DNA from 2 places in the Telluria sp. RT2P19 genome. Region 1 is predicted to be linked to the other one. Evidence: predicted binding sites of a transcription regulator. Region 1 holds the regulator's gene; the other holds the start of a gene.
What was found. Region 1 encodes sigma-54, which starts transcription at its own class of promoters, with help from an activator protein. Its sites were predicted from a motif close to TGGCANGNAANCTGCTTT; they were not measured.
Positions count from the first base shown of each region.

Region 2: the regulator sigma-54 is predicted to act here: its motif matches at 1,877-1,894, upstream of glnA (type I glutamate--ammonia ligase).

Region 1 covers NZ_JCASIL010000020.1:18,982-22,685, reverse strand. Annotated here, with positions in the region: gene lptC (LPS export ABC transporter periplasmic protein LptC) at 1-84, shown strand, start outside; gene lptA (lipopolysaccharide transport periplasmic protein LptA) at 129-677, shown strand; gene lptB (LPS export ABC transporter ATP-binding protein) at 689-1,441, shown strand; gene AC56KW_RS21005 (RNA polymerase factor sigma-54) at 1,453-2,937, shown strand; gene hpf (ribosome hibernation-promoting factor, HPF/YfiA family) at 3,012-3,371, shown strand; gene AC56KW_RS20995 (enoyl-CoA hydratase/isomerase family protein) at 3,495-3,704, shown strand, end outside.
Region 2 covers NZ_JCASIL010000001.1:30,931-34,634, reverse strand. Annotated here, with positions in the region: gene AC56KW_RS00190 (DUF4124 domain-containing protein) at 1-237, opposite strand, end outside; gene glnA (type I glutamate--ammonia ligase) at 399-1,814, opposite strand; gene AC56KW_RS00180 (rhodanese-like domain-containing protein) at 2,119-2,574, shown strand; gene AC56KW_RS00175 (hypothetical protein) at 2,571-3,290, shown strand; gene AC56KW_RS00170 (CocE/NonD family hydrolase) at 3,337-3,704, opposite strand, start outside.

The DNA.
Region 1 (3,704 bases):
ACCGGCATGGTCGCCAACAACGCGACCATGCAGATGCACCTGTCCAGCCGCGGCCAGATCGTCTATCCGCCACGCCAGCGCTGACCCGCCTTTAGCGCCGCGTGCCAACCCGAGACCCGCATCCAACCATGAAAAAACTCCTAGCTGCCGTTTGCCTCTCCCTGCTGTCGCTGACGGCCGCCGCCGAGCGCGCCGATTCGCTCAAGCCGGCAGTGATCGACTACGATTCGCTCGACGTCGACGAGGTCACCGGCACCCGTATCCTGACCGGCAACGTGATCCTGACCCGCGGCACCCTGCAGCTCAAGTCGGACCGCGCCCTGGTCAAGGAAAGCCCGGAAGGCTATATGAGCGTGACCCTCACCGCCGCCGGCGGCAAGGTCACCACCTTCCGCCAGAAGCGCGACGGCGGTCCCGACCTGTGGGTCGAGGGCCAGGCCGAACGCATCGAGTACGACGAGCGTTCGGAACTGGTGCGCCTGTTCTCCAACGCCATCGTGCGCGAACTGGAAGGTTCGCGCATGACCAACCAGATCACCGGTCCTTACATCTCCTACGACAACCGCAAGGAAGTGGCCACGGTGCGCAACGACGTCAGCGGCCAAAGTAAAGTTGGCGGCGGCCGCGGCACCCTGATCCTGGCGCCCAAGCGCGCCCCGGCCGGAGGCGCCCAATGACGGCAGCCCCGATGGAGCTGGGCGATTGCAGTACCCTGGTCGTCAAAGGCCTGCAGAAGAGCTATGGCAAGCGCCTGGTGGTGCGCGACGTGTCGCTGCAGGTCGAATGCGGTGAAGTGGTTGGCTTGCTGGGCCCGAACGGCGCCGGCAAGACGACGTCGTTCTACATGATCGTCGGCCTGGTGCCGTCGGATGCCGGTTCGATCGACATCAACGGTACCGACATCACGAGCCTGCCGATCCACCGCCGCGCGGTGCTGGGCCTGTCCTACCTGCCGCAAGAGGCGTCGGTGTTTCGCAAGCTGACGGTCGAAGAGAACATCCGCGCCGTGCTCGAACTGCAGAAGGACAACGGCAAGCCGCTGTCGAAAGACCAGATCAACGCGCGCCTCGACACCCTGCTGGCCGACCTGCAGATCGAGAAGCTGCGCGAAAATCCGGCCTTGTCGCTGTCGGGCGGCGAGCGCCGCCGCGTGGAAATCGCGCGCGCGCTGGCGACCAATCCGCGCTTCGTGCTGCTCGACGAGCCATTCGCCGGCGTCGATCCGATCGCCGTGATCGAGATCCAGCGCATCGTGCGCTTCCTGAAGGAGCGCAAGATCGGCGTCCTGATCACCGACCACAACGTGCGCGAGACGCTCGGCATCTGCGACCGCGCCTACATCATCAACCAGGGCGCCGTGCTGGCATCGGGCCGCCCTGACGACATCATCGCCGACGAGTCGGTGCGCCGCGTGTACCTGGGTGAACACTTCCGCATGTGAGCGACACCTAGATGAAACAGTCCCTGCAACTTCGCACATCGCAGCACCTGGCGCTCACGCCGCAATTGCAGCAATCGATCCGCCTGCTGCAGCTGTCGACACTCGAACTGCACCAGGAGATCGAGCAGATACTGGGCGATAACCCCTTGCTGGAACGGCTCGACGATCCGCTCGACCGCTCGGTGCGCTTGCTGGCCGATGGCGCCATCAACAACGCGCCGGCCAATGGCGAAGCGCCGTCCGCGCCCGGCCAGCAGGCCGAGGGACAGGAGGCGCCAGCGCCGGCAGGCGAGGCCGAAGGCTTCGATGGCGCCGCCGATGGCGACCGTGGCGACGCCGACTGGAGCGATGGCGGTTCGGTATCGTCGGGCAGTGGCGGCGAGGATGAAGACGGCCGCCCGCAGCTGGAGGCCTGCGCCATCACCTTGCGCGAGCACCTGATGGAACAGGTGCGCGAAGCCACCTTGTCGGCGCGCGACCGGGCGCTGGCCGAGCTGGTGATCGATGCGCTCGACGACAACGGCTACCTCGAGGAACCACTCGACGAGATCCACGCCCGTCTGCCCGAAGAACTCGAGATCGAGATCGACGAGCTGCGCTGCGCGCTGGCGCTGGTGCAGAGCATGGACCCGGTGGGCGTCGGCGCGCGCAGCGCGGCCGAATGCCTGGCGCTGCAGATCCGGCGCATGCCCGGCGTGCCGATGGTCACGCGGCGCATGGCGCTCACCATCGTCGAGGGTTACCTGAGCTGGTTCGCCCAGCGCGAATACAGCAAGCTCAAAAAAGCGCTCGACTGCGACGACGAAGACCTGCGCGAGGTGCAGGCCGTGGTCCGCCAGTGCAATCCGCATCCGGGCGCCGCCTTCGCATCGAACCTGTCCGACTACGTGGTGCCGGACGTGATCGTGCGCCGTTCCAAGAGCGGCTGGGCTGTCACGTTGAACCCGGACGTGATGCCGCGCCTGCGCGTCAACAGCCTGTACGCGAACCTGCTCAAACAGGGCAAGAGCGAGGCGCAGATGGGCGCGCAGCTGCAAGAAGCGAAGTGGCTCATCAAGAATATGCGCCAGCGTTTCGACACCATCCTCCGTGTGGCGGAGGCGATTGTCGAGCGCCAGCGCAACTTTTTCTCGCACGGCGCGGTTGCCATGCGGCCCCTTGTTTTACGTGAGATTGCTGATACACTAGGCCTACACGAGAGCACAATTTCTCGTGTCACAACTCAAAAATATATGCTGACCCCGCACGGCATGGTTGAGTTGAAGTATTTCTTCGGCAGCCACGTTGCCACCGAGGCGGGAGGCGAAGCATCCTCGACGGCAATACGTGCGCTCATCGCACAATTGACAGGAGCAGAAGACCCTAGGAACCCTTTATCCGACAGCAAGATCGCGGAGATGCTCGGGGAACAAGGCATGGTCATCGCGCGCCGCACGGTTGCAAAATACCGTGAAGCCCTCAAGATACCCCCTGTAAGCCTCCGCAAGTCCTTGTAACTGCGCCGTCCACAGACATCGTGCCTTGTCGCGTCCTGTGGCCCACACGGTGCAACATTTTCAAAGGAGTGTGTATGAACCTCACAATCAGTGGCCATCATCTCGAAGTAACCCCCGCCATCCGTGAATACGTTCAGAATAAGCTCGAGCGCATCATTCGCCATTTCGACCAGGTGATCGACACCCACGTCTTCCTGGCCGTCGACAACCTCACTGAAAAAGAAAAAAGGCAGAAAGCAGAGATCAACGTGCAGGTATCGGGCAAGACCCTGCATGTGGCAAGCGTCGCGCAAGACCTGTACGCCGCGATCGACACGCTGATGGATAAGCTGGACCGTCAAATCCTGAAACACAAGCAGCAACTGAAGGACCATAGCCGTACTTCGATCAAACGCCTGCCGGAAAACGGCGGCGAAGACGCCGCTGTCGCCTGATCAGGCGCAGGGCTCACACTAGCTAAGGGCGTCTAAGGGGACGCCCTTTTTGCATCCGGCTTCCCGGTATGACGCGCGTCGCGTGTTCGGTAAAATGCATCTCTCTCCATTACCGACCACGCCATGACCGACCACGTCCTGACCAGCATCGCCAACCGCACCGGCATCATCACCCTCGACCGTCCGAAGGCGCTCAATTCGCTGTCGCTCGCGATGGTGCGCGCGCTGACCGACATCCTGCTTGTCTGGCAGGCCAACCCGCAAGTCGACGCGGTCATGCTCACCAGCAGCAGCGAAAAGGCCTTGTGCGCAGGCGGCGACATCCGCTTCTTC
Region 2 (3,704 bases), on a different contig from region 1:
CGGGCCAGGGGCGCTCGATGCGCCCGCCCCGCCGGACGAACGCGGGGCCGGGATCGGCGCCGAAGCGGCCGGCGGCGAACTGTAGCCGATGTCGATCAGCTGGCACTTGCCGACCTTGGTATCGGTGTACAGCGGGCGGCCGTTGGCGTCCGTGCAACGGTAGATCTGGGCCTGCGCGGACGCGCACAGCATCAAGGCGAAGAGCGCGACAGCAGGCTGGAAAACGATGTTTGTCATTCCTATCACTCGGTGGCTTGCATCGACGAAAGATGCATTGTAGTCGCGCCCGACTATACCCGAAGCAACAAAAAACGCGGGGAAAGCCATGGCTTTCCCCGCGTTTCATGGCATCGCCGTCAACGCTGGCGATGCGCAGACACAACAGTATTGCTAAGCGATTACGACGAATAGTACATATCGAATTCGGCTGGGTGCGGGGTCATGCGCAGACGCTGCACTTCGTTCATCTTCAGCTCGATGTAGGCGTCGATCATGCCGTCGCTGAACACGCCGCCGCGGGTCAGGAATTCGCGGTCCTGGTCCAGCGCTTCGAGCGCTTCTTCGAGCGAGGCGCACACCGTCGGGATCAGCTTGTCTTCTTCCGGCGGCAGGTGGTACAGGTCCTTGGTCGCGGCTTCGCCCGGGTGGATCTTGTTCTGGATGCCGTCCAGGCCCGCCATCAGCAGCGCGGCGAAGCACAGGTAGACGTTGGCCAGCGGATCCGGGAAGCGGGTCTCGATGCGGCGGCCTTTCGGGTTCGCCACGTGCGGGATACGGATCGAGGCCGAGCGGTTGCGGGCCGAATAGGCCAGCTTGACCGGGGCTTCGTAGCCAGGCACCAGGCGCTTGTACGAATTGGTGCCTGGATTGGTGATGGCGTTCAGCGCGCGTGCGTGCTTGATGATGCCGCCGATGTAGAACAGCGCGGTTTCGGACAGGCCGGCATAGCCGTCGCCTGCGAACAGGTTCTTGCCCTCTTTCCAGATCGACTGGTGCACGTGCATGCCCGAGCCATTGTCGCCGTTGATCGGCTTCGGCATGAAGGTCGCGGTCTTGCCATAGCTGTGGGCCACGTTCCAGATCACGTACTTCATGTTCTGGGTCCAGTCGGCGCGCTCGACCAGAGTCGAGAACCTGGTGCCGATTTCATTCTGGCCGGCGCCGGCCACTTCGTGGTGGTGCACTTCGACCGGGATGCCCATCGATTCGAGGATCAGCGACATTTCCGAGCGCATGTCCTGGAACGAATCGACTGGTGGCACCGGGAAGTAGCCGCCCTTGACGGTCGGACGGTGGCCGCTGTTGCCGCCTTCGATTTCCTTGTCGGTCGCCCACGACGACTCGTCCGAGTCGATCTTGACGAAGCAGCCCGACATGTCGATCTTCCAGCGGATCGCGTCGAAGATGAAGAATTCCGGTTCCGGGCCGAAGTAGGCGGTGTCGCCGATGCCCGACGATTTCAGGTAGGCTTCGGCGCGCTTGGCGATCGAGCGCGGGTCGCGGTCATAGCCCTTGCCGTCCGACGGTTCGATCACGTCGCACTGCATGAACAGCGTGGTCTCTTCCATGAACGGGTCGAGGTTGGCGGTGTTCGGGTCCGGCAGCAGGAGCATGTCCGAGGCTTCGATGCCTTTCCAGCCGGCGATCGACGAGCCGTCGAAGGCGTGGCCGGATTCGAATTTGTCTTCATCGAAGTGCGACACCGGGACCGTGACGTGCTGTTCCTTGCCGCGGGTATCGGCGAAGCGTAAATCAACGAATTTGACTTCGTTGTCCTTGACCAGTTGCATTACATCTGCGGCGGACTTTGCCATTCGGAATCTCCTAATTGAAAAAAGGAAGTCGAGTCATGAGAATCGACAACTTGCATCATCATGAAGCATAAAGCGTGCCAAGTTATCTGCGATGCTGTCGCATGGGGGCATGCGCAAATCGTTCTTGGGAAGCGAGCCAGTTTACCCATAAAATCGCATCGACCGGCAGGGCTGGCGAAAGATTTATGCTCAGCTCAAATGCACCAGTTCGGTGCAAACCGGCATAAGCGCACCATTTAGGCGCAGGATACACTGATCCATCCTGGTGCAGCAGCGATGCATGCCCAAAAACGGAACAAGACAAATGACGACAGAAAACATTCTCGCGCTGGCGCGCCAGCGGGGCGCAGGTCAGCCCTATGCAGGTGCGGTGACGCCCCAAGAAGCGTTCGAGCTGCTGCAAAGCGACCCCAAGGTCAAGCTGGTCGACGTGCGCACTAATGCCGAACGCGACTGGGTGGGCCGGGTGGCCGTTCCCGATGGCCAGCATGCGGCCGTGCAGTGGGCCACCTATCCTGGCGGCGCGCCGAACCCGGACTTCGGCGCCCAGCTCGAACGCGTCGCGCAGAAAGACGAGACGCTGTTGTTCCTGTGCCGCTCGGGCGTGCGCTCGCGCCACAGCGCGCGCGTGGCGACCGAACTGGGCTATGCGAACGCGTTCGACATCCTGGAAGGCTTCGAGGGCGACAAGGATGGCGACGGCCATCGCAAGACGCTCGGCGGCTGGTGCAAGGCAGGATTGCCGTGGGTGGGCGCATGAGCGACGCCATCGAGCGCCTGGTGACGGCGCGTGAGCTGGCCGACCAGGGCCGGTACGATGCGGCGCTGGAAGAACTGGTCTGGTTCCACGAACATGCGCTGGAACAGAATCCCTCGTTGTACGGCGTGCGCCGTTCCTATGCCCTGGCCGATTGGGCGGTGCTGGCCGAAGCCCATCCGCCGGCCGCGGCGGCGCTCGAGGCGGTGCGCGAGCGCAATGTCACGCTGCTGCTGGCCGGCCAGGGCAAGCGCGACAACCTGCTCGATGTCGTCTCGATCGACCATGCGCTTGACCAGCCGGTGCGCACGCGCGACCTGTTTTTGCAACTGGAAGGCGTGGCGCCGGCGCTGGCCGCGTCCTGCATCCGGGTCGTGCTGCCGCAGGTGATCGCCGCCGGCGACGCCGAGCTGGCCGAGCGCCTGATGCCGAATCCGGACGAGACGATCCGCCAGCACGCCGACTACCTGATGGATGCGTTCCGCGAGCGCCGCAAGCGCTTTACCAGTGCACCGAGCATCCCGGCCGAGATCCACAATTATGTGCAGGATGTGAACGCGGTGCTGGGTGTGTTCGCCGCGCGCGGCAGGCAGGCCGAGGTGCGGCGTTTGCGCCAGTTGGCGGTCGACGCGATTCCCGCCACGACCCTGCGACGCGAGGTGCGCGCTTCGCTCGCGCCCGGCGCGCGAGCGTGGTTCGAGCGCGGCACGCCACGCTAGGGTTGGCGGCTACGCCGCCCCCCGCCGGCGCGGTACCGGATATCATTTACGGTGCCGGCGGCATCACCATCAACTGCAGCCCAGAAGCGCTACCCGGCGCGCGGTACACGCGCTGGGTCGCCTTCCTGAAGTCTTCCGGCTTCGCCTCCGGAATGCGCATGAAGGTCTGCGGATTCAAGTCGATCAGCGGGAACCATGAACTCTGCACCTGCACCATGATCCGGTGGCCGCGGCGGAAGGTGTGGTTCACCTGGCCCAGCGCATAGCTGAGCGCCTCCACCTTGCCCGGCACGAAGGGCTCGGGCTTCTCGTAGCTGTTGCGGAACTTGCCGCGTAGCGGATTGCCGCGCACCAGCTGCTGGAAGCCGCCCAGCTTCAGGGCCGGCGGGCCCACGTCATTGCCCGCGCGCGGCG